Regions from separate parts of the Rhizobium sp. X9 genome, predicted to be linked through region 1. Evidence: riboswitches for the same ligand, from Rfam matches in the RefSeq annotation. Region 1 holds a riboswitch; each other region holds the start of a gene.

Region 1 (10,325 bases):
CAGCGCCGCATCGGCCTTCGGGCAGCCGGCATATTCGATGCCGTCCGAGGGGCGGTGCATGTCGATGCCATTTTTAGCCGGGATCAGCCGGTCGCCGATGAAATGGCCGATCGGCAGGGACAGGCTGTCTGGATCGAAGCTGAGCGTCATGGGGAATCCTCTGTGGATATGCCTTTACGCTACCCCCTGATGGCAAGCAGCATCCACCGACTGCGGTGTGGGTGGTGAACGAAAATCCTGTTTTGCAGGCGGCACACGGCGCAATCTTCGGCGCGCATAAGTCCCTCATTGAGAATTGCGGCAGCCGGGCCAAAAGACGATCAGGTATGATACCCATACCGGCATCGGTCTGACATCCTGTTGCGGGCTGGCGGTTTCCTGCACGCCAGCCCGCAATGCTTACAATTCCGCTTAACAAATTACCCGGTGACCGTAACGTAAATCTTGCGCACGGTTTCGATGGTCTTCCAGACGCCGACGAAGCCGGGCTTCATCACGAAGCTGTCGCCTGCGGTGTAACGCTGCGGTTCGCCACCATCCGGCGTGATTTCGATAACGCCCTCAACGATGTGGCAAAACTCAAAGGTCTCGCCCTTGATCGAGCGGTTTTCCCCGGGGGTTGCTTCAAAGATGCCGGTGCGCACGGTGCCGTCGCGGGCTTCGTCCAGCGCCCAAACCCTGGTTGTCGGATCGCCGGAGACAAGGCGTTCAGGCAGGACCTTGGAGGTCTTCGGCTCGAAAGCGGGGTGGGTGTCGATGGTCTTGAGAAGTGGCATGGGTGTCCTTTCCTGGAACGGGATGATCAATATCCGCGATTGCGGTCGACGAGGCCGAGCGGTTCGAGACCGGACTGGTATCGTTTGATGTTCTCGACAACGGTGCGGGCGGCGGAATGCGGCTGGGTGACGCTGGCGATATGCGGCGTCAGGAGAATTTTCGGGTGCGACCAGAAGCGATGGTCTTCCGGCAGGGGCTCCGGATCGGTGACATCGATGACGGCGCCTGAAAGCCAGCCGCTATCCAGCGTGTCGATGAGAGCCTCGTGGTCAAGCTGTTTGCCGCGCCCGGCATGAACCAGGCCAGCCCCTTCGGGCAGCATGGCCAGATGCTTGGCATTCAGAAGCCCTGTCGTCTCGTCGGTCAGCGGCAGCAGGCAGACGAGAATATCGCTGGTGGAGAGGATGGTGGCCAGCCCCTCAGCGCCATGGAGGCAGGTCACGCCATCGATGTCGCGCGGTGAGCGGCTCCAGCCGGAAAGCGGGAAACCGAAAGGTTTCAGCCGCTCCAGCGCCGCAACGCCCAGCATGCCGAGACCAAGAACGCCCACCCGGCACTCTTCCGCCTGCCGCTGCGGCAGGGCCTTCCACAATTGCTCGCGCTGCTGGTTCAGATAGACCGGCAGGTTGCGGTGAAGGGCAAGCACGCCGAGGCAGATATATTCCTGCATCATGCGGATGATGCCCTCATCCACCATGCGCACGACTTTCACCGTTTCGGGGATGGTCTCGATGTGAAACTGGTCGACGCCAGCGCCGATCGAAAACAGCACTTCGAGATTGCGATACCGGGCGATATCCTGCGGCACCGTCCAGGTGATGAGGTAACGGACGGCATCCGGATCGACACTGGACGCATCCATCGAAAACGGTAGATCAGGCAGCTCTGCGGCCAGAGCCTGCCGGAATATCTCGCCGCGCTTTGCGTCGGAATTGAAGAGAAATGTCATCTGAAATCCATGCTTCCCGAAGGTTTAAGCCGTGCAGCGGCGGCCAAGCGTTTCCAGTATCGACTGGCAGGCGGAAAGTTCGCTTGTCGTTATGAACTCGTCCGGTTTGTGGGCGCGGCCGATATCGCCCGGCCCGCAGATGATGGCGTCGATGCCCGCCGCCTGGAACAGCCCCGCCTCCGTGCCGTAGCTGACGGCGGCGAGACAAGCGGTGCCGGTCAGTTCCTCCAGAAGCAGGACGAGCGGAGTATCGGCCTCCAATGAAAGCGCCGAATAATCGCTCATCGGCGTCCAGTCGATATCGATGCCCTTTGCGGCAAATGCCTCCACGCTCTCCCGCACCGGCTGCAGCAGGGCAAGTGGCGAGACGCCTGAAATGGCCCGTGCCTCCAGCTCGATGGCTGAGAAATCGGGGATGATGTTGATCGCCTGACCGCCTTTGACCGTGCCGATCTGAAGCGAGGAATAGGGTGGCTCGAAGGTTGTTTCGAACGGTCCGCGCGTCAGCGCATCCGCCGTCTCGACGGCCTTCGCCATAATGCTCGTCATCAGGTGGATGGCGTTCAGGCCCTGATCGGGACGCGACGAATGGCCGGAGCGGCCACGGATGGTGATGCGTGCTGCGGCCTTGCCCTTGTGAGCGCGCACGGCCCGCATATGGCTTGGCTCGCCGATGATCGCCCCCGCCGGTCTCGTGCACAACTCCGGCAATCGGGCAATGAGGTGGGGAACGCCACGGCAGCCCGCCTCCTCGTCATAGGAAAAGGCAATGTGTATGGGCCGCTTCAGCGCCATGCGTGAAAAAGCCGGAGCTGCAGCGAGAACCGTGGCCAGGAAGCCCTTCATGTCGGTGGTTCCGCGTCCGTAAAGACGGTCCCCTTCGGTTCTGAGCGTAAAGGGATCGGAAGACCATTCCGGCTCTCCGGCGGGAACCACATCCATGTGGCCGGACAGAACATAGCCGGCGGCGTCGGCAGGTCCGAAGGTGGCAAACAGATTGGCGCGGTCGCCCTCGGGCCCCGGCAGCAGCGATACTGTCGCGCCTTGGCTCTCCAGATAATCGGCAATCCATCCGGCAATGTCGCCATTGGCGGTGCCAACCACCGATGGGAAACCGACAAGACGCTCAAGGATTTCGATTGCGTTCATGGCCGTCTCCGCTGGCCGGCCGCTTACGCTTGACCGGATTGTCATCGCAAAAGCTTAGAATGGTCTGCGGCGTTTATCTGCCGAAATGCGGATGATTTCGGTAGATTGTTGTGTCCTTCCAGTGCTTTCAGGAAATTCGTGCTGGTGAGGCTGGTTATCTTCGGGTGTCGTGGCTGGGCTGCCTGGACCGAATGACGGTTCCGCGCAGAAGGGATGAGGGCCTTTTGGTATGGACCTGCTCAAAGTCGATAGTTTCGAGTTGCGGACGGTGGATATCGCCGAAATGGATGCCGATCATCTGCATGCGCTTTCCATGGCTGTCGGGTGGCGTTATCACGCAAATGAATGGTGTTTCCTGCGCCAGTGCGGCGTTGGACTTGCCGCGCTGGACGAGATTGACCGCGTTGTCGCAACCGCGATGCTCTTTCCCTATGCCGAGGGTTTTGCAACACTCGGCATGGTCATCGTTTCCCCCCGCCTGCAGGGGCAGGGCGTCGCACCATGGCTGGTGCGGCAGTTGATCGCGAAATTCCCCACCGTCTCCCTGCGGCTGAACGCGACGGACGTGTCGCGGCGGCTGTTTTCCGGGCTCGGCTTTGTGGGAGATACGGAAAAAGTGCATCTCCTTCGGGGAAAGCCGCTGTGCCCTGTCGAAATGCCCACACCTGGTAAGAAAAGAAGGATCGAGCCACTGTCGGAAGATCATCTGGCGGACGTGGTGGCGATCGACCGGCTAGCCTTCGGCGTCTCGCGCCGTGGCGTCCTCCAGCGGCTTCTGAAGGAGAATACGGGTTACGGATTGTTCGAGGCGGATCACCTCATCGCTTTTGCATTGCGCCGAGTGGCGGGGCGGGGCCACATCGTCGGCCCGGTCGTTGCGCGCGAGGAAACCGATGCGATCGCGCTGGTCCAGCGGCATTTTGCCGATCTGGATGATCAGCTGGTGCGCCTCGATGCCGTGTGCGACAGCGGGCTTTTCACCGATTTTCTGGTGCAATCCGGGTTGGTGGTGATCGAGACGCTGACCACCATGTCGAAAGATGGGCCTCAACCGGTCGGCTCGGGCGCGGCGAAAATTTTCGCGCTGGCAGGTCCGTCTTTGTGTTGAGCTGCGGCACTATCGCAATTGACGCCCCGCCGCTTGGCCCGTATGTCAGAAACCGACGGTTCCTGAAGCCGAAGGGCAAAGGGATTAATAGGGAACATGGTGCGGGTGATGTTTTTCGCCCAATGCCGTGGCTGCCCCCGCAACTGTAAGCGGATTGCCGCTCATCCCCGTGACGCCTGAAAGCGTCATGCCACTGTATCCTCCGGGATACGGGAAGGCAGATGAACGGTGCATATTCGCGAGCCAGGAGACCTGCCGTCATAATATGGACCATCGTTACGGGCGGGGATGCCCGGAAGAGGAGCTGATTATGACCTTTCCGTCTGCGGAAACGTATTCCGTGCCCCGTTCTCCATCTCCACACACGCCATCCGTTTGTCGCCACGCGTTTTGATACGCGCCGCTTCGGATCACGCCACCTAATTTAGACTGGAGAACATATGTTTTATTTCAAACACCTGCCGGTTACGGCCGCTCTTATGGCCGTCGCATTTGCCGCCGGCACTGCCCATGCCACTGAGACCGTCTATCCGCTGACGATCAACAGCTGCGGCGAGGATATCACCTTCAGGCAGGCGCCTTCGCGCACTGTCTCCGTTGGCCAGAGCACGACAGAGGTTCTTTATCTGCTCGGTGTTGCCGACAGGGTGGTTGGCACGGCGCTGTGGATCGGCCCGGTTCTGAAGGGTTACGAGGAGGCCAATGCAAAGGTCGAGCGGCTGGCTGACAATGATCCGAGTTTCGAGGCCGTGGTCGGCAAGAAGCCGGACCTCGTGACGACGCAGTTCCAGTGGCAGATCGGCCCGGAGGGTGTTGTCGGAACACCGGCGCAATTCGCCGAGCTCGGTATCCCCGTTTATACCTCGCCCGCCGATTGCATGGGCAAGGACAATTCCGGCGGTGGCGATGGCGTGCGCAACACCGTCTTCACCATGGACCTCATCTATCAGGAAATCCGCGACCTCGCCAAGATCTTCAACGTGCAGGATCGCGGCGAGGAAGTTGTTGCCGACCTGAAGAAGCGCGAAGAGGCAGCCCGCGCCAAGATTGCATCGGCGAATGGCAAGCTTTCCGCCGTCTTCTGGTTCTCCAGCGCCGAACTCGATATCGATCCCTATGTGGCCGGCCGCAAGGGTGCGCCAGGTTACATCATGTCCGCGCTCGGGCTGAAAAATGTCATCGAAAGCGATGAGGAATGGCCAACCGTCGGCTGGGAAACCATCGCCAAGGCCAATCCGACCGTGATCGTCGCCGGCCAGATGGATCGCCGCCGTTTCCCTGCCGATGATGTTGCCGTCAAGCGCAAGTTCCTTGCGACCGATCCGGTTGCCAGCATCATGCCGGCCGTCAAGGACAAACACGTCTTCGACATGGACGCACAGGCGATGAACCCGACCATCCGCACGATCGAGGGCATCGAAACGCTGGCCGACGCGATTTCCGCCGCCGGCCTCGCCAAGTGAACGGTTTTTCCGTCCATCTAGGCAGGGCTGGTCTGGCTTTTGCCGCGCTGGCCCTGCTGCTCGTCGCGCTGATGGCCGGAGCGGCCATCGGTGAGACTGCCATTCCCTTCGATGTGGTGGCCAAAACCATCGCCAACCGTGTCTTCCACGCGGGTTATCCGCTGGAGCCGCTGGATGAGGGCATCGTGTGGAGCTACCGTCTCAGCCGCGCCGTCGTCGCCGCCTGTTGCGGTGCTTCGCTGGCGCTCGCCGGTGCGGTGCTGCAATCGCTTTTGCGCAATCCGCTCGCCGATCCCTATATTCTCGGCATCTCCGCCGGTGCGTCCACTGGCGCCGTCGCGGTGGCGCTTCTGGGCTTCGGCGCCGGGTTTCTGACGATGCCGGCAGGCGCTCTGATCGGTGCTTTTGTCGCTTTTTCGCTGGTCAGCCTTCTGGCGGTCAGGGCAGGACACGGCAACAGCGCCATCATTCTGGCGGGGGTCGCCGGTTCGCAGCTGTTCAACGCCCTGACATCTTTCATCGTCACCAAATCCGCCAATGCAGAACAGGCGCGCGGCATCATGTTCTGGCTTCTGGGCAATCTTTCGGGGGTACGCTGGCCGGATGCCTGGCTGGCTTTGCCGGTCAGCCTTGCGGGTCTTGCGGTCTGCCTCTGGTATGCCCGCGCACTCGATGCCTTCGCCTTCGGCGGTCAGGCCGCAGCCTCGCTTGGCATCCCCGTGCGCTGGGTCTATGCGGTGCTGATCTCGGTTTCGGCGATCATGACGGCGGTCATGGTGTCGCTTGTCGGCTCCATCGGCTTCGTCGGCCTCGTCATTCCGCATGCGGCGCGCATCTTCGTGGGCGTTCGCCATGGGCTGTTGCTGCCGGTGACGGCGCTGACCGGTGCGATTTTCATGATCGTCGCCGATATTCTCTCCCGCATCGTCATTCCCGGCCAGGTCCTGCCGATCGGGGTCATCACCGCGCTCGTCGGTGCGCCCGCCTTTGCCTTCATCCTCGGGCAGAAAAGGGGGCGGTCATGAGATTGTCCGCCCACGATCTGCATTTCCATGCCGGCAACATCGAAATCGTCCGCGGCGTTTCGCTGGATGTGGGTTCCGGCCAGTTCCTCGGCATTATCGGGCCGAACGGCTCGGGCAAAAGCACGCTTCTTTCCATGCTGGCCGGCATCCGCAAACCGCGCAGAGGTCACGTCACGCTTGGCGAGGAGCCGCTTGCCTCATTCGGGCGGCGCGAGCTTGCCCGCAGGCTCGCCTTCGTGGAGCAGCAGGCCGAAACCACCGAACGTATCAGCGCGCGACAGGCTGTCGAACTTGGACGCACACCCTATCTCGGCCCGCTTTCCGCATGGTCGTCAAAGGATGATGCTATCGTCGATGCGGCGCTTGAAAATGTCGACATGGCGGACAAGGCGGATCGCAACTGGCATCACCTTTCCGGCGGCGAACGCCAGAGGCTGCACCTCGCCCGCGCGCTGGCGCAGGAGCCACATATCCTGCTTCTGGATGAGCCGACCAATCATCTCGACATCGGCCACCAGATCGGCCTGCTCGATCTGGTGCGCCGGCAGGGCCTGACGGTCGTGGCGGCGCTGCACGATCTCAACCATGCCGCCATGTTCTGCGACCGCGTCGCCATCTTGCACCGGGGCGAATTGATCGCGGTCGGTCCGCCGCAGGAGGTTCTGACTTCGGCGACGATCGCTTCCGTTTTCGGGGTGCAATCCGTTGTCACCACCGATGAGGGCGGCTTTTCCCACATTCGTTTTCTGCCCGCCCACGGGGCGGCCGATCATGCAAGGAAAGTACTGGCACGATGATGAAACTGATTGCTCCTGATGCGAAATGGCTTTGCGCTTTAGCTGGCATTGCCTTGGCGGCAAACGCAGTTTTTCCCCTTCCCACCACAGCCGAAACCTTCGAGGTGAAGATGCTGAACCGGGGCGAAAAAGGCCCGATGGTGTTTGAACCCGATTTTCTCGAGATCGCCCCCGGTGATCGCGTCCGCTTCGTGCCGACGCATAAGAGCCACAATGCCGCGACCATTGACGGCATGGTTCCCGAAGGTGTCGAGGGGTTCAAAAGCCGGATCAATGAAGAATTCGAGACCGGTTTCGAGCAGCCGGGCTTTTATGGCATCAAATGCTCGCCGCATTACGGCATGGGCATGGTGATGTTGATCAAGGTGGGTGAGGCGGCCTTGCCGGACAGCTATAAGACGGTGGATGTGCCCGGTCGCGCGAAGCCCCGCTTCGAGGAATTCTTCGAACGGGCGGAAAAATGAGGTGTTGGCACTGAGTTCTCTGCCGTCATGCCGGACTAGATCCGGCATCCAGCCACGGCGCGTCCGCGTCGTGAGGAAAGTCTTTCGCGATTAATGACTTGATCGCGCTGGACCCCGGATCTAGTCCGGGGTGACGGAGTACTCGCCCGGCTTAACCGCACAGACCGCATAACGGTGCTGCAGGCCGCGCAAAATGCCCTTCATGAGGCTGAAATTCTTCGCCTGGGCGCGATGAATCGCCTGAAGCTGCTGATCGATCGCGACGTGCTCGAAGCCTGTTTCGCGCAGAAGTGCGGCGACATCACCGGCTCTTGCGCCTTTTGAAAAATAGACCCGCGAGAGGATGCTGTTGAATGTATTTTCCGGATCTGCCGGCCTGTGCGGCTGGTCGGGTTTCACAAGGCCGATATTTTCCAGACCGGCAGCCAGTTTCTTGACCAGTTTTTCGCGCCAGCCGGTATTGACGAAATCACCGTCGACGATCAGAAGCCGCCCGCCCGGTTTCAATACGCGGAACCATTCGGCAAAACTCGCCTGCGGGTTCACCAGCGTCCACACCAGATGGCGCGTGATGATGACATCGGCGCTTTCGTCCGGCTCCATCGTGTTTTCGGCATCGCCGACGAAGAAGCGAATGTTGCGTCCACGGCTTTTCGCTTTTTCCCTTGCAAGCGCCAGCATGGTTTCCGACCAGTCCATGCCGGTAACCTGAAAACCGAGATCGTCCATCAGATGCGAGATGACGCCGGTTCCGCTGGCGAGATCAAGCGCCTTGCGGCCTTCACCCTGTCCCAGATGCTTCAAAACCAGCGCGTGCCAGGCCGCGCGCTCTTCCTCCGAGAAAATTTCGTGCCCTGGCGAAAGGTCGAAGGTCGCGGCGCGGCCCGACCAGTAAGCCTTGATTTCGTCTCTCAGGCTGTCGTTTTTGCCATACTGGATAGTGTCGATCATTAGACTTCAACTCATGCGCCGGTCAGTTGAGAACGGCTCTAAAACATAAAACTTGACTAGTATAGTCAGAAAATCATACAGCCGCGCCAGTCAACACTGGAGAGCAATATCCGATGCGCATCTCAGCCAAATCTGCGGCACTTGCCCTTGGCCTTCTCGTCTCCGCCGCCTGGCCGGCATTTGCCGAAAAGGTCACCGTCAAGGATGTGACGGGCCGGGATGTCGAAGTCAACGTCCCTGTTTCGCATATTATCCTCGGCGAAGGCCGGCAGATCTATTTCCTGGCGGCGCTCGACAAGGACAATCCTTTCCAGCACGTGGTCGGCTGGCGGGACGATCTGGCGAAAGCCGATCCGGAAACCTATGACGCCTATATCTCCAAATACCCCGATATCGCCAAGCTGCCCACCTTCGGCGGCATGAAGGATGGCACGTTCGACATCGAACAGGCGGTTTCGCTGAAGCCGGACGTAATCCTGATGAACATCGACGCTAAGACGGCGACGGAAGAGGCGGGATACATTGAAAAACTCGCCAAGGTCGGCATTCCGCTGGTCTATGTCGACTTCCGTGAAAAGCCGATGGAAAATACCGAGCCCAGCATGCGCCTGATGGGTAAGCTGACCGGTAAGGAAAAGGTTGCCGAGGACTTCATCAAGTTCCGCGCCGATTCCATCGCCGGGGTCACCGATACGCTTGAAAAGGCCAATCCGAAGAAGCCTGTCGTGTTCATCGAGCGCGCCGGCGGTTATTCCGACGATTGCTGCATGTCCTTCGGCAACGAGAATTTCGGCAAGATGGTGGAGCTTGCCGGCGGCATCAACATGGCCAAGGGCATCATTCCCGGCACCTTCGGCACCGTTAATCCGGAACAGATCATCGCGTCTAATCCGGAGCAGATCATCATCACCGGCGGTAACTGGAACGGTTATGTTCCGGGCGGCAACTGGGTCGGCGTCGGTTATGGCGCGGATGTGAAGGAAGCACACCGGAAGCTGGAAAACCTGACCAAGCGCCCGGCCTTTACCGGCGTGCAGGCGGTGAAGGACGGTAATGTCCATGCCATCTGGCACCAGTTCTACAACAATCCCTATCAGTTCGTGGCCATTCAGGAAATTGCCAAGTGGCTGCATCCGGACCTGTTTAAGGATCTCGATCCCGAGGCAACTTTCAAGGAATTGCATGCCCGCTTCCTGCCGCTTGATTACAAGCCCGGCTACTTCGTTTCGCTGAAAGACGCGAAATAAGACAGGGACGGTGAAGAGGAGCGCCGTCTGATCCATGGATGAAGCCGCAGCCATGCGGCTTCATCATTTGCTTTTGGAACTCAATGAGGACTTCTCATGCGGCTCAACGCTCTCAGGCATCTTGCGGTGCTGGCTTTCTCTCTTCTCGCTATGCCCGCTTTGGCAGCGGAGATCACCGACGTCACCGGACGCAAGGTCGAGCTGGATCTGCCGGCCAAGCGTGTCCTCGTCGGCGAGGCACGCCAGATTCACGTCATCGCGACGCTCAAGGGCGACCAGACTTTCGACAACATCGTCGGCTGGCGTGATGATCTTCTGAAGAAAGACCCCGACAGCTACACGGCCTATGTGAAACGTTTTCCGCAGATCGAAAAACTGCCTCGTTTCGGTTATCT
Region 2 (10,325 bases), on a different replicon from region 1:
CGATAGACTTTGCCGGGCGGAACGGAACGGCCTCAGCCGAGAAATTTCGTCATTTCAATCGAAGTCGTGCGGCTGTAACCGGGATGGGCATTTTCGGCGGTCTTGACGAAACCCCAGGCGGCGAATTTGGCATGATTGGCGATAAGCTCGATACGAGTTTCCAGCCGCAGCGCCGGTAACGCCAATTCGCGGGCCAGCGCTTCGGCCTGTTCCAGAAGCATGCTGCCGATGCCCTTTCCCTGGGCTTTCGGGGAAACACAGAGTTTGCCGACATAAAGACTGGCCAGTGGCTCCGGCCGGCAAAACAGGCAGCCCACAATCTCATCGCCATCAAGCGCCACGAAGGCGATCTCCACTCTCGCCTTCTCCGCCAGATTTTCAAGCGTCAGGCGATGGGCTGAGGATGGCGGGTCTATGACGCCATCCATATAGGCGAAGGAGGACATGATGAGCCTCAGCAATTCCTGCCAGCGACTGAATTCTTCCCCGATCTTGGCGATCTCGATCATGGTTTCTTTTCCGCTGACCGCCGCCTGTAACGAACGGTTTCGAAACGGGCTGACAGGGCATCATAAAGGAGCAGGCGGCCGATCAACGGCTCCCCGGCACCGGTGATCACCTTGATCGCCTCCATGGCCATGATGGTGCCGATCACCCCGGTCAGCGCCCCGACAATGCCCGTTTCGGCGCAATTCGGAATAAGGCCCTGTGGCGGCGGCTCGGGAAACAGATCGCGGTAACCCGGCAAAAGATTGCCATCGGCACTCGCCTCATAGGGTTTGAGCACCGTCACGGAACCATCGAAACGACCGACGGCACCCGTGACCAGCGGCCGTTTTGCGGCTTCTGCGGCGTCGGCTGCGGCATAACGCGTATCGAAATTATCCGAGCCATCAATAAGGAGATCGAAGGATGGCAGATGGTCATGCGCCCAGACCTCAGAAAACCGCTCCTCATACACAAGGGTGCGGACATGCGGGTTGAGCCGGGCGATGGCTGCACGGGCGCTTGCGGTTTTCAATTCGCCGATTGTGCCGCTATCGTGGATCACCTGCCGCTGGAGATTGGAGAGGGAAACCACATCGTCATCGATCATGCCGAGCGTGCCGACACCGGCAGCGGCCAGATAATGAAGGACAGGGGCGCCGAGACCGCCAGCCCCGATCACCAGCACGCGCGCCGCTTTCAGCCGCTGCTGCCCGGCACCGCCGATTTCCGGCAACAGAATGTGGCGCTTGTAGCGTTCGATTTCCTCCGGGCTCAGCGGGTCCATGTCGCACTCCATCTCTCTGCCGTCATGCCGTGACGCTCCCGTGGGAAACATTGAAGAATTGCGCCCGCTCGCCAAGGGCGGAGAACATCGCCGCATCCGTTCCGGTCATGAAACTCTGGCCGCCGAGTGCGTGGATGAGATCGAACAGAGCGGCACGCCTTCCCTCGTCCAGATGGGCGGCGATCTCGTCCAGCAGTAGAACCGGCGCGTGGCCGGTCATATTGGCGGTAAGCTGCGCATGGGCAAGCACCAGCCCCACCAGCAGCGCCTTCTGCTCCCCTGTTGAACAGCGTTCGGCTTCCATGTTCTTTTCCGCATGGCGCACGAAGAGATCGACGCGGTGCGGACCATCGAGCGTGCGGCCGGCTGCGGCGTCACGATACCGGCCCTCACGCAACATCAGGCCATATTCGTCTTCGAGATCAACGGCCGGCCGGTTCAGCATGTCGTCCATGAAACCGGAAAGCGAAAGCGCCGCCGATGGGAAGGCCGCGTCGCCCGCTCTGCCTTCGATGAGGCTCTTCAAAAGGCCAAGCATTTCATAACGGGCGACAGCCATGGAGATGCCGAGTTCCGCCATCTGCTTTTCTATCCCGTCCAGCCAGACCGGATCGAAACGGCCTTCAGAAAGCAGGCGGTTGCGGCCGCGCATGGCCTTTTCGAAATCGCTCGCCCGCCGCCCATGGGCAGGATCGAGCGACAGCACCAGCCGGTCGAGAAAACGCCGGCGATCCGAGGACGAGCCGGTAAAGAGACCGTCCATGGCGGGCGTCAGCCACAGCACACGCAGATGATCCGTCAATTCATCGACCGACTTCACCGATGTTCCGTTCAGCCTCAGGCGACGCGAGACCACCTCACCGTCGCCTTCGATCCCGGTCCCAATGGCAACTTCGCCATCCATGCCATCCACATCCGCAAAAATCGAAAAACCGACGGCTTCCGCACCGACGCGAGTGACATCGGACAGGGTGGCGCGGCGCAGGCCCCTTCCCGGTGAAAGAAAGGACACCGCCTCGAGGAGATTTGTCTTGCCGGAACCGTTGTCGCCCGTCAGCACCACATGGCGGTCATCAAGCGTGAGCGACGCTGCCGCATAATTGCGGAAGTCCGTGAGTTTCAGCCGTAAAAGCGACACCTTATTCGTCATCTGTACGGCCTAAAACGAACATCGCCGGATAGCAAGGTGGGGAACGTCCCTCCCATATCGAAGACCCTGCCCAACAACGCAATCCATTCTCCAGTAGCAACTTTTTTAGCGCCCGGTTATTTATGAGCCGGTCCTCATCACCGGTAACCCCATTCATGCGCCTGATCTTATCGCTCCTTCTCGCTCTCGGCCTTCTTTCATCCTGCGCAGGCAGGCCGGGGGCGGATGTGCTGCAGGCCATAAATACCAAGACCGGCGACGCGAAAATCGTGACCGCCTATGTGGCGAGCACGCGGGAAAGAAACAAGGAAGCCAAAAAGGGCTTCACCGCGGAGCGCGCGGCCGAGCCCAACTATGCACGCTTCGACATTTCCATTCCGCCCGACCATAAAAGCGGAAATATAGAATGGTCCAAAGGCAAGCCTGACCCGAAAAAGGATTTTGTCGTCACCAAAGCCGACACACTGACGAAAACACGCTTCAACGAAGATCTTGGAGATGTCACACGGTCCGGCAAACAGATCGCCCTTTTTGTCCATGGCTATAATTACAGCTATCAGGAGGCCCTGTTCCGCGCGGCACAAATGGCCGCCGACGCCAATATGGATGGCGTGCCGCTGGTCTTTTCCTGGCCGTCGCAAGCGAGCGTCACCGGTTATGTGGCCGACAAGGAATCAGCGACCTATTCGCGCGACGCGCTGGCCATGGTGCTGACCGACCTTACCCGGCAGACACCGCGAAAAAGCATTGTCGTGTTCGGTCACAGCATGGGTGGCTGGCTGGTCATGGAAGCGCTGCGGCAATTGCGCTTCGAAGGCAGGAACGATGTGCTCTCCAAACTACAGGTCGTGCTGGCCGCGCCGGATATCGACGCCGATGTGTTCCGCAAGCAGATCGAGGTGGTAGGACGGCTCAATCCGCCGCTCACCGTTCTCGTCTCCAAAGACGATCGAGCCCTGAAGGCCTCCTCTATCCTGGGGGCCGACGTCACCCGTATCGGCGCGCTGGATGTGACCGATCCGCAGGTGCAGGAGGCAGCCCTGAAAGAGGGCGTGCAATTCGTGGATATTTCCAATCTGAAGGCGTCGGACCCGCTCAACCATGACCGCTATGCGGCACTGGCATCGCTGGTGCCACAACTGGAGGCGAGCCGGAACGGCAACGGCGAAAACGGCATAGGCCGCGCGGGCGCCTTTGTGTTCGATGCAATCGGGGCAACCGTCTCCAGCCCCTTCCGGCTTGCGAGCCAGGTGGTGAACCCGCAATAGCTTTTGCGGGTCCTTTCGACATAGCGGTTTTAGAAATCCCAGTCTTCGTCTTCGGTCGCGACCGCCTTGCCGATGACATAGGATGAGCCGGAACCCGAGAAGAAGTCGTGATTTTCGTCGGCATTGGGCGAGAGCGCCGACAGGATCGCCGGATTGACCCGGCAGGCCTCGGCGGGAAACAGCGCCTCGTAACCCAGATTCATCAGCGCCTTGTTGGCGTTGTAGTGCAGGAACTGCTTGACGTCTTCGGTCAGCCCGACGCCGTCATAGAGGTCTTCGGTGTATTTCGCTTCATTGTCATAAAGCTCGAGCAAGAGATCGAAGGCGAAATCCTTGATCTCCTGTTTTTCGCTTTCGCCCAGACGCTCCAGCGCCCGCTGGAACTTGTAGCCTATGTAATAGCCGTGCACGGCCTCGTCGCGGATGATGAGACGGATCAGATCTGCGGTGTTGGTCAGCTTCGCCCGGCTTGACCAGAACATCGGCAGATAGAAGCCGGAATAGAACAGAAAGCTCTCCAGAAACACGCTGGCGACCTTCATTTTCAACGGATTGCCGCTGTCATATTCGCGCATGATGAGTGCGGATTTACGCTGCAGGAACTCGTTTTCCTCCGACCAGCGATAGGCGTCATCGACGTCAGGCGTGGAGCAGAGCGTCGAGAAGATCGAGGAATAGGAGCGTGCGTGCACGGCCTCCATGAAGGAGATGTTGGACAGTACCGCCTCCTCATGCGGCGTGGCCGAATCCGCCATCAGGCGCACGGCGCCGACACCGTTCTGGATGGTGTCGAGCAAAGTCAGTCCGGTGAAGACGCGGATCGTCAGTTTCTGCTCTTCCGGCTTCAGCGTTCCCCAGGAGGGGATGTCGTTGGAGAGCGGCACTTTTTCCGGCAGCCAGAAATTCGATGTCAGGCGGTTCCAGACTTCGAGATCCTTGTCGTCCTCGATACGGTTCCAGTTGACCGCGCGAATGCGGGACACGGGTTTTACGGCAATGTTCATTCTCTTGTCCCTCAATTCAGAGCGTGCAGGAAACGCAGCCCTGAACCTGCGTGCCTTCCAGCGCCATCTGGCGCAAACGAATGTAGTAGATCGTCTTGATGCCCTTCTTCCAGGCGTAGATCTGCGCGCGGTTGATATCGCGCGTCGTCGCCGTATCGCGGAAGAACAAAGTCAGCGACAGGCCCTGGTCGACATGCTGGGTTGCCGCCGCATAGGTGTCGATGATCTTTTCCGGGCCGATTTCATAGGCATCCTGATAATATTCGAGATTATCATTCGAGAGATAGGAAGCCGGGTAATAAACACGGCCGATCTTGCCCTCTTTGCGGATTTCGATTTTCGAGACAATCGGATGAATGGAAGAGGTGGAGTGGTTGATATAGGAGATCGAACCGGTTGGCGGTACGGCCTGGAGGTTCTGATTATAGAGGCCGGAAGCCATGACGGCCTCCTTCAAGGTTTTCCAGTCCTCCTGTGTCGGAATGGAAATGCCGGCTTTTTCGAAGAGGTCGCGGACCTTTTCCGTCGCAGGCAGCCACTCCCGGTCGGTGTATTTATCGAAATACTCGCCCGAGGCATATTTGGAGTTTTCAAAGCCCTTGAAGCTCTGGCCCCTTTCCACGGCAAGGCGATTGCTGGCGCGGATGGCGTGGTAGGTCACCGTATAGAAATAGATATTGGTGAAATCGACGCCTTCTTCGGAACCATAGAAGATGCGCTCCCGCGCCAGATAACCGTGCAGGTTCATCTGGCCGAGCCCGATGGCGTGGCTGGCATCATTGCCCTTTTCCACCGAGGGTACGGAAGAGATGTGGCTCATGTCTGACACTGCCGTCAGCGCCCGAATGGAGGTCTCGATCGTCTTGCCGAAATCGGCCGAATCCATTGCTGATGCAATGTTGAGCGAGCCGAGATTGCAGGAAATATCCTTGCCCATATGGCTATAGGACAGATCGGCGTTGAACTCGCTCGCTTCGCTGACCTGAAGAATCTCCGAGCAGAGATTGCTCATGCTGATACGACCGGCGATCGGATTGGCGCGGTTCACCGTATCCTCGAACATGATGTAGGGATAACCGCTTTCAAACTGGATTTCGGCGATGACCTGGAAGAACTCACGCGCCTTGATCTTCTTCTTGCGGATGCGGCTGTCGGCGACCATTTCATGATATTTTTCGGTGACCGAAATCTCGGTCAGCGGCACGCCATAGACCCGCTCCACATCATAGGGCGAGAACAGATACATATCCTCGTTGTTGCGGGCGAGTTCGAAGGTAATGTCGGGGATCACCACGCCGAGCGACAGGGTCTTGATGCGGATTTTTTCGTCGGCGTTTTCGCGTTTCGTATCAAGGAAACGCATGATATCCGGATGGTGGGCATGCAGATAGACCGCGCCGGCACCCTGTCGCGCGCCAAGCTGGTTGGCATAGGAAAAACTATCCTCCAGCAGCTTCATGACAGGAATGACGCCGGAAGACTGGTTTTCGATCTGCTTGATCGGCGCTCCGAATTCGCGAATATTGGTCAAGGACAGCGCCACGCCGCCGCCGCGCTTGGAAAGCTGCAGGGCCGAATTGATGGAGCGGCCTATGCTCTCCATATTGTCTTCTACACGCAGCAGAAAACACGAGACCAGCTCACCACGGCTTTTCTTGCCGGCGTTGAGAAAGGTCGGCGTTGCCGGCTGGAAGCGGCCCGAAATAATCTCGTCGACCAGATCGCGGGCAAGCTGCTCATCGCCGCGCGCCAGAGCCAGCGCCACCATGCAGACGCGATCCTCGTAACGCTCCAGATAGCGTTTTCCGTCGAAGGTCTTCAGCGTATAGGAGGTGTAATATTTGAAGGCGCCGAGAAAGGTCGGAAAGCGGAATTTCCGGGCATAGGCTTCATCGTAGAGGTCACGAACGAAATTGAAGGAATACTGGTCCAGCACCTCCTGCTCGTAATATCCTTCGGTCACCAGATAATCGAGCTTTTCCCTGAGGTTATGGAAAAAGACGGTATTCTGGTTGACGTGCTGGAGGAAATATTGCCTCGCCGCAAGGCGGTCCTTGTCGAGCTGGATTTTTCCATCCGCGTCATAGAGGTTCAGCATCGCGTTCAGCGCGTGGTAGTCCAGCCCAGTATCGACCGGTTTCTGGCTTGCGGCTACCGGCTGTTTGGCGTCCTTGCGCAGCGCGCTCGAGGTCAGCGTGTCCAAAATCGTTCCAATCCATGTTTGACATTGGCGACATCTTCCTCCGTGCCGAGAAGCTCGAAGCGATAGAGAAACGGCACCGCGCATTTGCGCGAGACGATATCTCCGGCGGATGCGAAAGCTGCGCCAAAATTCGTGTTTCCCGCCGCAATGACGCCGCGAATGAGGTTTCGGTTGGAAGGCTCGTTCAAGAACCGGATCACCGGTTTCGGCACGGCCCCTTTCGTGCCGCCGCCCCCATAGGTGGGGGTGACGAGTACATAGGGTTCCGACACATGCGGCACCTCCTCCTCGGCACCCAGCGGCAGGCGAAACAATCGTCGTCCCAGTTTCTGAAGGAAGCGATGCGTGTTTTCAGACCGGCTGGAATAATAGACGATCAGCCCCATCGCCCGCCGCCTCAGCTGATCGAGCCGATCATATCTGGACGGAAACCCGCCCAGTGGCGCTCGCCGGCGACGACCACCGGAACCTGCATGTAACCAAGGCCGCGAACATGATCGAGCGCATCCGCATCTTCGGAGATATCGATGATCTCGTAGCTCACGCCAATGCGGTCGAGTGCGCGATAGGTGGCGGTGCATTGGACGCAGGCGGGCTTGCTGTAAACGGTGACGGTCATGATTTCCTCTTTCGAAGCCGCTTTTGCACACGGCTCAACATTGCCGATTGCGATCGCAATCGGTTGGCGATGGTTCTGTCATTCAGGTGGCGGGCACGGCCTTTAGCCGTGGAAAATCATTCTCTACGCCGACGAGCGCAGGAACTCAAAAAAATGCACTGGCATGACTTCACCCCGAAGCTTGTTCTGGAGGGGGCAGAAAAGGGCGCACGCAAATCATTTGCGTCAACACCTTCCTCCGGACACCCCGCCCGTGGACGTTTGCGCTCAAGGCAGGTCTCCTGACTTGCGGGTCACAACATCTATTCCGGCCTTCCCGGAGCTTTCGGCTCCAGTGACCCAAATCGGAACGATGCTCACCGCTTACAGTTGCGGGGGCAGTTTCGGCCTTGCTCCGCCATTAATGGCGTTACGCACCGAATTCCCGTCTTAGCTCCCGACGCTTGCGAATCGGAAGAACCTCGAACACCACATATAGTATATGAGGAAATTTTCTCGTCAATAAATAGACATGGAAAAGCCCCACCCTGTGGATCAAAAAGATTCAACACAGAGTCAACAAAGGCTTAACGATAAATGGAGTTGCCGCTCAAGACGGGAAAAGCGTTAATCTATTCCCAGATATCGATGCGAATATCGGCGGGGCGAGTGTTCTCGATTACCCTTTTTCCGTTGGGAAGATCGTTCTCAAAAAGTTTGGCGTGGATCGCAGCCGCATCGAGACCGTAACCCTGCCATCTGTTCCGCAGCCTCTCTTCAAGCACCGCGACGGACGGGCCAACGAAGATGGTGAGGTCAAAGCTGTCGGAAAGCGTGGTCCAGGGCGCTTCATTCAGCAGGAGATAATTGCCTTCGGCAAGGACAAAGCGTGTCTCTGGCGGGACAGCACGGGCGGAGGCGATGGCAATTTCGCGGGAACGGTCAAAAACCGGAACAAGCACCTCCTGTCCGCCCTTGCGGACGGCGGAGACGATATCGAGGAAACCACGCACATCGAAGGTTTCGGGAGCGCCCTTTCGCGGCAGCAGCCCCCGCTCTTCGAGAATGCCATTGTCCATATGAAAGCCATCCATCGGCAGGACGGCAGCCGTTTCGCTCCGCGCCAGCAGAGCGTCGCAGAGCGCATCCGCCAGCGTGGATTTGCCGGCCCCAGGGGGACCGGCAATGGCGATGATGAAACGGGATTGGCCCTCTGCCCGCCGAAGAACGTCTTCGACGATCGTCTCAAGCTTCAGCGTCATGCGGCAAGCGTTTCCTTTGGCGCTTCCTTGGCGCCGGTCATGAAGGCAACGGCGTCGGACATGGTGTAATCCTTCGGATTGATGACGCACAGGCGCTTGCCCAGCCGGTGAATATGGATGCGATCCGCAACCTCGAAAACATGCGGCATGTTGTGAGAGATGAGAACGATCGGCAACCCGCGCGAGCGCACATCCAGAATAAGCTCCAGAACGCGGCGGCTTTCCTTGACGCCGAGCGCTGCGGTCGGCTCGTCGAGGATGACGACCTTGGAGCCAAAGGCAGCCGCGCGCGCCACGGCGACACCCTGACGCTGGCCACCGGACAGGGTTTCCACCGCCTGATTGATGTTCTGGATCGTCATCAGGCCGAGTTCCGACAGTTTCTCGCGGGCGAATTTTTCCATGGCCGGTCGGTCCAGCGCCCGAAACAGGCTTCCCTGAATTCCGGGTTTTCGGATTTCCCGGCCGAGGAACATATTGTCGGCTATGGAAAGCGCCGGTGAGAGCGCGAGGTTCTGATAGACCGTCTCGATGCCAGCCTTGCGCGCCTCGATCGGCGAGCGGAATTGGACGGGCTGGCCCTCCAGTCGGATTTCCCCTTCATCGGGTGTCACCGCGCCGGAAATCGCCTTGATGAGAGAGGATTTGCCGGCGCCGTTATCGCCGATCACCGCCAGGATTTCGCCCGGATAGAGATCGAAATCGGCATGGTCGAGAGCGGTCACGCGACCATAACGCTTGACGAGATTGCGTGCTGTGAGAATGGGTTCTTTTGCCATCAGCCTGCTACCTTTCTGATCCACTGGTCGATTGCGACAGCCATGATGATGAGGACGCCAATCAACAGATAGGTCCATTGCGGGTCTGTTCCGATAAGCCGGAGGCCGAGCGAGAAGACGCCGACGATCAGGGCGCCGAAAATCATGCCCATGATGGAGCCGCGCCCACCGAACAGCGACAGGCCGCCGATAACCACCGCAGTGATGGATTCGATATTGGCAAATTGACCGGCTGTCGGCGAAACCGAACCGATACGGCCGATGAGGGCCCAACCGGCGAAGGCGCAGATGAGACCGGAGAGCGTGTAAACCGTCGTCAGCATGCGCTTGACGTTGACGCCGGCAAGTTCGGCGGCATCCGGATCGTCACCCACCGCATAAAGATGACGGCCCCAGGCGGTTCGGTTGAGCACATACCAGAGCAAGGCGACGAGCAGAACCATGGCTATGACGCCATAGGTGAAGACCGCATTGCCAAAACGGATATTGGCGCCGAAGAATTGCAGGATCGGCGCTTGCTGGGCGATGTCCTGGGCGCGGATCGTCTCATTCGCGGAATAGAGGAAGTTGGTCGCGAGGACGATCTGCCACATGCCGAGCGTGACGATGAAAGGCGGCAGCCGCATGCGCGAAACCAGGATGCCGTTGATGAAACCGCAGAATGCGCCAACGGCAAGGCCACAGAGAATGGCAAGCTCCGCCGGCAAACCGTAGCGGAAGGTGAACTGCCCCATGACGACGGAGGACAGAACCATGATCGCACCGACCGAGAGATCGATACCCGCCGT
Region 3 (10,325 bases), on a different replicon from region 1:
GTCATCGGCCTGCGGCAGTGCGTCTAGCAGCGTCGTCGCCGTGGAGCGAACCAGACCCCATGACCAGCGGGCGATGACCAGGCCGCCGACGATGCCCATCGCCGGATCAAGGAAAGACCAGCCGTTCCATTTGCCGAGCAGCAGCGCGACGATGGCCAGAACCGAGGTCAGCGCATCCGCCAGCACATGCAGATAGGCAGCGCGCAGATTATTGTCCCTGCCACCCTTTGCGCCGTGTTCACCATGATGCGCGTGAGAACCGTGACCGTGATGGGCATGTGAGCCCTGCGCGTGACCATGGCCGTGGGCGTGATCATGGTGGTGATCATCCTTCAGCAGCACGGCGCTGACGAGATTGACGGCAAGGCCGATGACGGCGACGAGGATCGCCTGGTTGAAGTCGATTTCGACCGGATTGACGAGACGCATCGCACTTTCGACAGCGATGAGCAATGCCACCACCGCCAGCACGATGGCGCTGGCAAAGCCCGCGAGATCGCCGAACTTGCCGGTGCCGAAGGTGAAGCGCGGATTGCGCGCCTCGCGGCGGGCATAGAGATAGGCCAGCGCCGAGATGAGCATCGCGCCCGCATGGGTGGACATGTGCCAGCCATCCGCCGTCAGCGCCATGGAGCCGAACCAGTGGCCGGCGACGATCTCTGCCACCATCATCACCGTGGTCAGCGCAATCACCATCCACACGCGCTTTTCGTTACGCTCATGGTTCTGGCCAAGGAAAACATGGTCGTGGCCGGCCGCTGTGGAAAATTCGGATGTCGTCGTCATGTCGCTAATCCTGCTCGATCCTGGAATATTTCGTTTCACGCTCGCATCCCCCAAAACACGGAGACTTTCAGGAGATATGTCAGCGGATGTAGGTCTTCAGCACCTGGGCCAGCTCTTCCGCCGCCCGCGCCCGCTCGTCTTCGTTTTCGGCATGCACCACGTGCTCGTGCAGATGCTCCTGCATCACCTCGCCCGTCAGGCCGGACAGCGCGCCGCGCACCGAGGCCAGCAATTGCAGCACCTCGCCGCAGGGCTTGGAATCGTCCAATGCGCGCTCCACCGCCTCCATCTGCCCTTTCAGGCGGCGGATGCGGGCAAGCAACTTCTCCTTGTTGCGGATCGTGTGGGACATCGGTACCTCATATACTATAGGGGGGTATACTATATCGCGATGTTTTTCCGTTCAAGGCCTGCGTGACGCAATCCTCGCGAATGTTTCGGCCCCTAAAAATGCTCCATCAGAACTTGGGGACTCAGTCATGACGACTATCGCAGCAACCACTAGCAGCTATTACGCAACGCCGGTCCGGACCCTTGAACCGGCAAAGAACAGGGAAGCCCACTCCACCACCGACGCTCTGCTGGAGCTGACCCGCGCAGCGCACCGCGCCATATCGAGCGCCGAAAGCGTCGCTGCGGCAGTCTCACCGGCCGCCAGCGCTTCCGCCAGCCTCGCCGCTGCATTGTGGAGCCTTGATAGCGGTGCTTCCGCTGCCACCACGCCCGCGCTTGAGATGACCTCCGCTGCGCAGCCTGAAGCAGCCGTAAGCCTCGAGACCGAAGTCTTGAAGGCGCTGGCTCAGGCGCTCGGCGTGGACGCGGCCGCCTGACACCCATTGAATGGCGGGCTGAAAAGCCATATCTCTAGAGACTAGAGCATCGGATCATGAGTGGCGAGGCCGCCTCGCCCTCTTACGGCCGTGTCAGGGATATGGAGAAAGCCATGCTGTCCATCGGTGAACTGTCGAAGCGTACCGGCGTTAAGGTGCCGACGATCCGCTATTATGAGCAGATGGGCCTCATCCGCGAGGCGGGACGCTCGGAGGGTAACCAGCGCCGTTACGAAAAAACCGATCTCGAAAGGCTGGCCTTCATCCGCCACGCCCGCGATATCGGGCTCAATATCGACGCCATTCGTGAGTTGATCGCGCTCAGCCAGCACCGGCAAATGCCTTGCGAGGGGGCGGACCGTATCGCTGCCGAACACCTTGCCCATGTGCGTGAAAAAATCGCCAGCCTGAAGAAGCTGGAGCATGAGCTGGAGCGCATCGTCTCGCATTGCCATGGCCATTCGATCGAGGATTGCTACGTTATCCGCGCGCTTTCCGACCACGGCATGTGCGAAGGCGAGCACTGAGACGCCGGCAAGACTGAGGCGATGACATTCAGCTGTCATCCCGGCGATATATGCGCCTGCCATCGCTTCAAAAGAGATGCCGGATGCCAGAAACCTTTCCCGAAATTGCCCCCTTCGATACTATTTTCATCGATGTTTCCGAAGGCCACAGGCTGCATGTGACGATTGCGGGCAATCCGGCCGGGCAGGCCGCCATCCTCCTTCACGGCGGCCCGGGCTCCGGACTATCGGCAACGGCGCGACGTTTTTTCGATCCCGAGCTATACCGCATCATCCAGTTCGACCAGCGTGGATGCGGGCAAAGCACGCCGAATGCCGCGGTCAGCCTCGAGCACAACACCACGCACCATCTGATCGGCGACATGGAGACCATTCGTACCGCGCTTGGTGTGGATGACTGGCTGGTTTTCGGCACATCTTGGGGTTCCACCCTTGGCCTGGCCTATGCCCAGCGCCATCCCCGCCACGTGCGCGCCATGGTGCTGGCGGGCGTCACGACGACGCGGCAGAAGGAAATCGACTGGCTGTATCAGGGACTGGGAATGTTTTTGCCCGGGCAATGGCAGCGTTTCATCGCAACGATCCCGGACCACATCTCGAAGTTCGACCCGGTTGCCGCCTATTACCAGCTCTTGAACGATGCCGACCCCGCCATCCGCGCAAGGGCAGCCTATGAATGGCATCTGTGGGAGGCTGGTTCGATTACCGCAGAGAGCACCTCGGCCTTTCCCGAAAAATGGCGGGATGAGTGCTACAGGCTCACACGGGCGCGTCTTTGCGCGCATTATTTCCACCATGCGGCCTGGCTGGACGACGGGGTGCTTCTTCGCAACGCCGGCAGGCTGGCGGGTATTCCCGGCCTGCTCATCCAGGGCATGCGCGATCTTCAGGGGCCGCCGGTCACCGCCTACGAGCTTGCCGCCGCATGGCCGGGAAGCGAGCTGATCATGGTCGACGGCGCCGGACACTCCACGGCAGACGCGGGGATGGAGGAAGCCATTGTTTCAGCAATCGCGCGATTTGCGAATTGACCCGCTTGACAGATTTTAGATTCGGGCGCATTTGATTGGCATGATCAACGAACGCGCACCCATCTCCTGCTCGTACTTTTGGGCCTACCTTTAAGGGCGGCTCGACAGATCATATTGTCAACAAGCCGCCGTCAGGCGGCTTTGTTGTTTTTCAAGCGTCCTGACGGCACCGATAAAACCGAAGGACCAGCGAAATGACCGAAGATAGCTCCCTTACACTGGAAAGACCGCCCGTCGTCATTATTCGTGGCGCGCGCAAGACGGATTTGCCCGAACTCAACGAGATGATCACCCTGCTTGCCGCCTACCATGGCGATGCGGCAGCGATCACGCCGGCGAAGCTGGAACGCGACCTGTTCGGCCCGCTTCCCTGGGTGCATGGGCTGGTGGCGGAAGCCGATGGTGAATTGATCGGCTACGCCCTGCTTCTGCCGCTCTACAGGGCGCAGGAAGGTCGGCGCGGGCTTGAGCTGCATCATCTCTACGTGCGTGACGGCCATCGTGGCCATGGCACCGGCCAGCACCTGGTTTCCCGCGCGCGCGACATCGCCAAGCGGCTCGGCTGCGACTATCTTTCCGTCAGCGCCACGACCGGCAATGTGGCGGCGCATCGTTTCTACGAAAACATGGATTTCGCGCCCCGGCCGGTCACCGGCATGCGCTACATGCAGTCGATTGCCTGATTGCACCGAACGGAGACGGCCATGACACGGATTGCGATTGCGCTCGCGCAGGATTTTGCGGACTGGGAACCGGCGCTGCTTGCTGCTGCGGCGCGCAGCTATCTCGGCGTCGAGATCGTTTACGCCACGCCGGATGGTGGGCCGGTGACGTCGATGGGTGGGCTGAAGGTTACGCCCGACACAACCTATGACGCGCTCGACCCTGACAATATCGATGCGCTCGTCATTCCCGGCGGTCTCAGCTGGGAAAAGGGAACGGCTGCCGATCTTGGCGGGTTGGTGCAGCGGTTTCGCAAGAAGGACCGGCTGGTTGCCGGCATCTGCGCGGCGGCAAGCGCGCTCGGCGGCACGGGCGTCCTTGATGACGTCGCCCATACCGGCAATTCGCTGACCTCACATAAGGCCTATCCGGCCTATCGCGGCGAGAGCCTTTATCGCGACCAGCCGAAAGCGGTCAGCGATGGCGGCATCATCACGGCAGCCGGCAGTGCGCCGGTGAGTTTCGCGGTGGAAATTCTGAAACACCTCGGCCTCTTTGGTCCGGAAGCCGAGGCGGAACTTGGAATTTTTGCGGCGGAGCACCGGTGAGGCGCATTCTGGTATCGACAGTTTTTGCGGGCCCTCCTAGCCTCATTACTGTGCTTGTCACGGGAATCCAGCCAGCCCAAGTCCTTGGGCTGAAAAGACTCATCCCGCTGCGCGAGAGCCGCATCGACTGGATTCCTGTGACAAGCACAGGAATGAGGGTGGTGGGGAGGTTAAGTCGTGAGACTATCGCGCATTACCCGCGATCAAGCACCCGGCAGACACGGGGCGCGACATCCCCGCCCTCGCCCGCAATAGCCCGGCGGATATCGCGACTGTTCAAATGCAGGCTACGACCGGCGGGCAAGGCCGAGCGTTTTATCTTGGCGAGTGCCGCAGCCGTAAAAGCAGCTTCGTGCTCGTGGAAGAAAGCGAGCGCCGCCCCCCTTTCGGGGCTGGCGCCAAGAACTGCCTTGAAGGCAAGGCGGTGCACGGCGCAGAAAGCGCCGTGACCGGGAACGGCAAAACGCAGCGCATCGAGTTCGTCACTCCATCCCGCTGCGTCCTGCATGGTCTCAAGCCGACTGGAAGCGCTTCAGGAAAAACGCGCTCAATGTTCCAAGCAGAGCCCAGAAAACAAAGCTGGTAATGGTCGCGGCAACAATGAACTGGCGCTCCAGCGGCAGCGGCGCCAGCGCATGTTCGCCTTCCGGCGGAAGCGGCGCGCCCACAACATGCGGGGCAACGATCAGCACCAGCGCCAGAACGATTGCCCAGGGTTCGCGCCGGAACGCGATCAGCGCGATGCCGCCCGCGGTTGCGGCAACGGTTGCGAGCCACCAGATCTGCCGCGCCTCAAGTGCTGCAGCCGGGCTTCCCGGCAGTTCCGGCGGCAGGCCGATCATCGGTGCGAGCATGACGGCGGCGAAACCGGCAACGCCCCACAGAAGACCTTCGCGCCAGCCGGCATTGGTGCCACGCAGAGAGATGAGGCCGGTCAGCACCAGTGCGTAACCGATGGCGGTCAGAACATTGGCGGCCACCGTATAGGCGGTGCGCTCGAAGCCATCGGCCGGAGCCCAGGCCTCCTCATCATGTTCATGGGCGGGAACGGCGGCCGCGGAACCGGCAGCGGGCGCATCATGGCTGTGGGCTGCTTCGCCACCGGCGCTTTCATAGGTTTCCGCCTGAAGGATCAGCGGCGTGGTGCCGACAGCCTGCATGGCCGAGACGGCGAAACCGCCGACGATGCCGACGAGAACTGCGGTAAAAACGATATTGCGAAAGAACGACATGCTTTACCCCTCAATGGCAGGGGAAAGCATTGGCATGACGTGTGTCATGCGCGGCATTGTGAACGGCTTCGACATGCGAAAAGCCGACAAAACCGACGACGAACAGGCCAAGCACGATCGCCGTCAGCGATTGCGCGAAGCTGCCCGTTTTTGCTGAAACGGCGGCATTTGCCGTATTCTGGTTGATGGACATGGTGACCCCTCTTACGGCGCGACCCCGCGCCTTTAGACGCGGCGGAACGGCAAGAAGCCGCGCAGCCGCATGCGATACACTTCACCACGGGGATAACGAGACTGACACAGGGAGCCACCTTGCCTGGCCGCCCTGAAATTCCGCTCTTCCGGACACCCCGCCGGCATGGACATTTCCGTAATGGCAGGTCTCCTGGCTTACGGGTCAAAACCTGAAACGCCTTCCCGACATCACCCTCGCCTTGATCGGGAACCTCGGTTCCCCGCGAGATGGCTTACCAGTGGCATTTCGTTTCAGGCTCTCCGCTCACAGTTGCGGGGGCAGCCACGAATGAGGATGTCTCCCTATCGTGTTCCCTTTTCACCTTCCGGAACGCCCGGAAGGAACCATCACAGGATTGTTATCCGACGGGTGGGTGCGGGAGTCAATGGCGGGCCTGCTTTCCAACCGCACGCCGTCGCCTCCACCTTCGTCACCCCGGACTAGATCCGGGGTCCAGCACGATCAAGTCCTTGATCGCAATAGATCCGTCTCACGGCGCAGACGCGCCGTGGCTGGATGCCGGATCAAGTCCGGCATGACGGCCGAGGGTTACCGCGACGGTATCGCCTTAAGATAGGCGGCAATCGCATCGCGATCATCGGCCGTCAGACGCGCCATGTTCTGCTGCACCTTGACCATGGAACCGCCGACGCTGTCGAATTCCGGGGTGAAGCCGGTTTCCAGATAGCTGGCAATATCGGCCGCCGCCCAGGCTCCCATGCTTTGCGAACCGGGGGTGATGTCGGGGATGCGGCCTTCGCCCTCCGGATTGGGACCGCCGGCCAGCCATTTATCCTTGAGGAACCCGCCAAGCGCGTTGCGCGGCGTATGGCATTCGCCGCAATGGCCGGGCCCTTCCACCAGATATTGGCCACGCAGCAATTCGGCGTTGGCATTGGCAAGCTCGACGCGGGGCCGCGTCGATGTGTCGAAATAGAGGAATTTCCAGCCGCCCAGCGCCATGCGCAGGTTGAAGGGGAAAGGCAGATCGTGATCCGGCGCGTCGTTCTGGCTGGCGGGCAGGACTTTCAGATAACCGTAGAGGTCGTTGATGTCCTTCTGCGTCATGCGTGCATAGGAGGCATAGGGGAAGGAGGGGTAAAGATGTTCGCCGTTCTTGCCGACGCCGCGCGTCATGGCATCGCCGAATTCCGCCAGCGTCCAGCTGCCGATGCCATGCTGCGGATCGGAGGAAATATTGGGCACATGGAAGGTGCCGAAGGGGCTTTTCAGCGCCTGCCCGCCCGAAAGCGTCAAAAGCGCATCACCCGTCGCATCGGGTGCCGCATGGCAGCTTGCGCAGCCGCCGGCCCAGAACAGCGTTTCGCCATTGGCCAGATCCGGCTCGCCGAGGCTCACCCAATGGCTGGGCGCCTGCCGCTGAGGCGCGGTGACCCAGGCGAAAATTCCGTAACCCGCAATGGCCGCAACCGCGATCCCGCCCGCAAGCTTCGTCCAAATGGAGGACATGACCCCTCTCCCCTTTTGCCCGACCGAGCATATTTGGCCGCCCGAAGGCGGTCGAGATTATCGATAGCCCTCCCGCTTGCTGGACGTCTTCCCCGGGCCTGAACCGAGGGTCCACAATTCGACGGCTTATGGATCCTCGCCTCAGGGGCGAGGATGACGCGGGAGCGGTTCACGGCTTAGCCGCGACCGGGAAAAGACCGCTCGAAAGCAGTCTTCCGACACATTATTTCTTCAGACGATAGGTCTGGTGGCAGGTGCCGCAGTCTGCACCGAGCGTCTTCATGGCGGTGGTGACGCCCGCTTCATCGGTGGGGAGATTGGCGAGAACCGTGTCCGCATCCGCACCGAGCTTCGCCGCCTTGGCCTTGAAGTCATCGAAATTTTCCCAGATGGCGGGGGCCGCAGCACTGCCGGTCTCGCTGCCGGGCGGGAACTGGTCGGGGAAAGCCTTGGCGTTGGCGCTGATGGCCGTGACGGCTGCCTTGACAACGTCGGCGTCGAAGGGCTTCTGGCCCTTGGAGATAGCGGCGAGCGCACCCATGGAGCCACCGATCTGCTTCATCATGCCTTCACGCTTTTCGACTTCGCCGGCAGCGTAGACCGCTCCGGCGCAAAGACAGCCGAAAAGCATGGCCGCCGCGATGGTTTTCAGTTTCATACACTCTCTCCTTGATTCCGGCGGACGCCGGACGCTAGATGGAACGGCGCGAGGATGCCCTTTCCGGATGGCGAAAAGAAGTCACATTGCGGTGAATTCCCTCGTGAAAACAGAAGTCTAGGACAAGGCCTCCCAAAGCGTCAGCAGGGCCGCGGCAATCAGCATGAAACCGGCGGCGCGGCCGATGAAGATCGTGGCGCCCGGCGAGGAAACGAGCCATGCCCGGCTTTTATCTGCCGTCAGCGCCAGAGCGCCATAGACCGTAAATTGCGTGACCGCCACCATTGCGCCCATCACCAGCCCCTGCATCCAGATCGGACCATAGACGGGTTTGAGAAATTGCGGGTAGATCGCCATCATGAACAGATAGGCTTTCGGATTGGAAAGGCATGTCAGCACCGCCCGCCAGAACGCCTTTCTGACCGAGGCGCTCGCCTGCGCCTCATCACCGTTCACGACGATCGCGCTGCGCATCAGGCCGATGCCGATCCAGATCATATAGGCCGCACCGAAGACCAGCAGCGGCAGGAAAAGCGACGGCATCCAGGCGGCAAGCATGCCGACGCCCAGGGCGCCGTAAAGCGAATGTACGATGCCGCCCGCGCTCATGCCGCTTGCGGCGGAAAGGCCGGTTCTCTTGCCGCCCGTCAGCGCGCTTGCCAGCACGAACAGCATGTCCATGCCCGGCAGGATGATGATGCCGAACAGGACCAGAAAGAAAAGCCAGAGATTTTCAGCATAACTCATGTCAGTATCTCCCAAGACAGTTTGCGACACATTCGGGAAAGCATATGTTTCTCAATGTGTTTTCCTGTTTATAGGAAAAGCCAACTGACAGCGTTGTGTCAGTTGCGTGGTGAAGCAACCGGGAAAAACGGCAATGCGCAAGGCGTCGAGACTGTTCGAGATCATCCAGATCCTGCGGGTGGCGCGCAGGCCGGTGACCGCGCAGACCATTGCCGAGACGCTGGAAGTGACGGCGCGCTCGGTCTATCGCGATATAGCCGCCCTTCAGACCATGCGTGTGCCGATCGAGGGGGAACGCGGTGTCGGTTACATCCTGCGTCCCGGCTTCAACCTGCCGCCGCTGATGTTTTCCATCGAGGAGACCGAGGCAATCGTGCTTGCGCTCGCCATGGTTGCCCGCACGGGGGATGCCGAATTGCGGCAGGCGGCAAAAAAGGTCAGCGACAAGATCGCCGCATCCCTGCCCGAACCGCTGTCGAAGACGCTCTCCGCCAATGCCCTGCATGCCTGGGGCAGCATCGCCCCCTCACCCGCCGGCATCGATCTCTCCATGGTCAGGCGGGCAGTACGCGACGAGGAGCGGCTAGACCTCACCTATCGCGATGAAACCGGCGCAGAGACCCGGCGGCAAATCCGGCCCATTGCCGTGATCTATTATTCGGAAACGGTGAATATCGTCGCCTGGTGCGAATTGCGCCAGGCGATCCGCAACTTCCGCTCGGACCGGGTGATGGCCTGCAAAACCACGGGCAGCTTTTTCAAGATGGAAGGCGAAAGGTTGCGGCAATTGTGGATGAGCGGCTGGCAGAGCAATCAGCTGGGCAGAGATATGGAACGTGCCGGTGACTAAGGCGAGCCCTCATTCCTGTGCTCGTCACAGGAATCCAGTCGACGCGCGTCTGCGCGGCGGGAGGAGTCCTTTCAGCCCAAAAACTTGGGCTGGCTGGATTCCTGTGACAAGCACAGGAATGAGGGCCGAGATTTGCCGATCTCAACCCGCCATTTCTTGACCATGACCGACATTGTTGAGCCGCTCTAAAGACTTCTGCCGCAGATGCTCCAGCACCCGATCCTCCTCGCGCCCGAAACCGCGAATGACGATCCGGTCGGTAAAAACATCGGCGATGGCGAAGGTGTTCTGGTCGGGTGTATCCACCATGCCCTTGAAGTTGACGAAGTGGGTGTTGCCCAGCACGCCGTAATTGCCATCGTGGTTATGGCCGCTGAACCATGCGGTGACCGAAGGGTGCGCGCCTAAAAGATCGAGGATGCGCGGCGCATCCCACATATTGTGGGCGTTTTCCGGATAGACCGGGTAGTGACAGAGAACGACCACTTTTTCGCCTGCCGCGTCCGCCTTCTGCAGAACGGTGCGCAGCCATTCGAACTGCTCGTCGCTGAGCGATGCGTTCCAGTCCTGCGCATTGATGGCTTCAGCATCTTGCAGGCGCTTCAGCCTGTTTTCAGCAAGCGCGCGGCGCGGATCACCGGGCGGCGGGGCAAAGAGGCTGACTTCGTTGCCGTCAAGCACGACGAAG

Evidence for each region. A riboswitch is a leader RNA that binds a small molecule or an ion and turns the genes downstream of it on or off. The one in region 1 is predicted to bind cobalamin.
Region 2: it holds a riboswitch for cobalamin, as region 1 does, so the genes downstream of both, nrdH (glutaredoxin-like protein NrdH) here and JZY08_RS17555 (ABC transporter substrate-binding protein) in region 1, are expected to answer to the same signal.
Region 3: it holds a riboswitch for cobalamin, as region 1 does, so the genes downstream of both, JZY08_RS03020 (CbtB domain-containing protein) here and JZY08_RS17555 (ABC transporter substrate-binding protein) in region 1, are expected to answer to the same signal.

Annotation. Positions count from the first base shown of each region.
Region 1 covers NZ_CP071312.1:565,840-576,164, reverse strand. Annotated here, with positions in the region: gene JZY08_RS17580 (aldehyde dehydrogenase) at 1-150, opposite strand, end outside; gene JZY08_RS17575 (cupin domain-containing protein) at 420-776, opposite strand; gene JZY08_RS17570 (glyoxylate/hydroxypyruvate reductase A) at 803-1,726, opposite strand; gene argE (acetylornithine deacetylase) at 1,751-2,875, opposite strand; gene JZY08_RS17560 (GNAT family N-acetyltransferase) at 3,105-3,983, shown strand; cobalamin riboswitch at 4,023-4,258, shown strand; gene JZY08_RS17555 (ABC transporter substrate-binding protein) at 4,424-5,446, shown strand; gene JZY08_RS17550 (iron ABC transporter permease) at 5,443-6,471, shown strand; gene JZY08_RS17545 (ABC transporter ATP-binding protein) at 6,468-7,268, shown strand; gene JZY08_RS17540 (pseudoazurin) at 7,265-7,732, shown strand; gene JZY08_RS17535 (class I SAM-dependent methyltransferase) at 7,853-8,683, opposite strand; gene JZY08_RS17530 (ABC transporter substrate-binding protein) at 8,797-9,930, shown strand; partial or broken gene JZY08_RS17525 (ABC transporter substrate-binding protein) at 10,027-10,325, shown strand, end outside.
Region 2 covers NZ_CP071311.1:2,892,410-2,902,734, reverse strand. Annotated here, with positions in the region: gene JZY08_RS13930 (hypothetical protein) at 1-6, shown strand, start outside; gene JZY08_RS13925 (GNAT family N-acetyltransferase) at 33-509, opposite strand; gene JZY08_RS13920 (molybdopterin-synthase adenylyltransferase MoeB) at 506-1,273, opposite strand; gene recF (DNA replication/repair protein RecF) at 1,296-2,423, opposite strand; gene JZY08_RS13910 (alpha/beta hydrolase) at 2,579-3,691, shown strand; gene nrdF (class 1b ribonucleoside-diphosphate reductase subunit beta) at 3,721-4,695, opposite strand; gene nrdE (class 1b ribonucleoside-diphosphate reductase subunit alpha) at 4,712-6,898, opposite strand; gene nrdI (class Ib ribonucleoside-diphosphate reductase assembly flavoprotein NrdI) at 6,886-7,284, opposite strand; gene nrdH (glutaredoxin-like protein NrdH) at 7,296-7,517, opposite strand; cobalamin riboswitch at 7,771-7,996, opposite strand; gene JZY08_RS13885 (nucleoside triphosphate hydrolase) at 8,129-8,758, opposite strand; gene JZY08_RS13880 (ATP-binding cassette domain-containing protein) at 8,755-9,537, opposite strand; gene JZY08_RS13875 (ABC transporter permease) at 9,537-10,325, opposite strand, start outside.
Region 3 covers NZ_CP071311.1:623,776-634,100, reverse strand. Annotated here, with positions in the region: gene dmeF (CDF family Co(II)/Ni(II) efflux transporter DmeF) at 1-786, opposite strand, end outside; gene dmeR (Ni(II)/Co(II)-sensing transcriptional repressor DmeR) at 866-1,138, opposite strand; gene JZY08_RS03055 (hypothetical protein) at 1,266-1,616, shown strand; gene JZY08_RS03050 (helix-turn-helix domain-containing protein) at 1,730-2,143, shown strand; gene pip (prolyl aminopeptidase) at 2,227-3,174, shown strand; gene JZY08_RS03040 (GNAT family N-acetyltransferase) at 3,369-3,857, shown strand; gene JZY08_RS03035 (type 1 glutamine amidotransferase family protein) at 3,879-4,445, shown strand; gene JZY08_RS03030 (hypothetical protein) at 4,639-4,953, opposite strand; gene JZY08_RS03025 (CbtA family protein) at 4,958-5,677, opposite strand; gene JZY08_RS03020 (CbtB domain-containing protein) at 5,688-5,870, opposite strand; cobalamin riboswitch at 6,035-6,276, opposite strand; gene JZY08_RS03015 (cytochrome c) at 6,462-7,382, opposite strand; gene JZY08_RS03010 (cytochrome c) at 7,606-8,040, opposite strand; gene JZY08_RS03005 (LysE family translocator) at 8,158-8,787, opposite strand; gene JZY08_RS03000 (YafY family protein) at 8,921-9,637, shown strand; gene JZY08_RS02995 (metallophosphoesterase) at 9,779-10,325, opposite strand, start outside.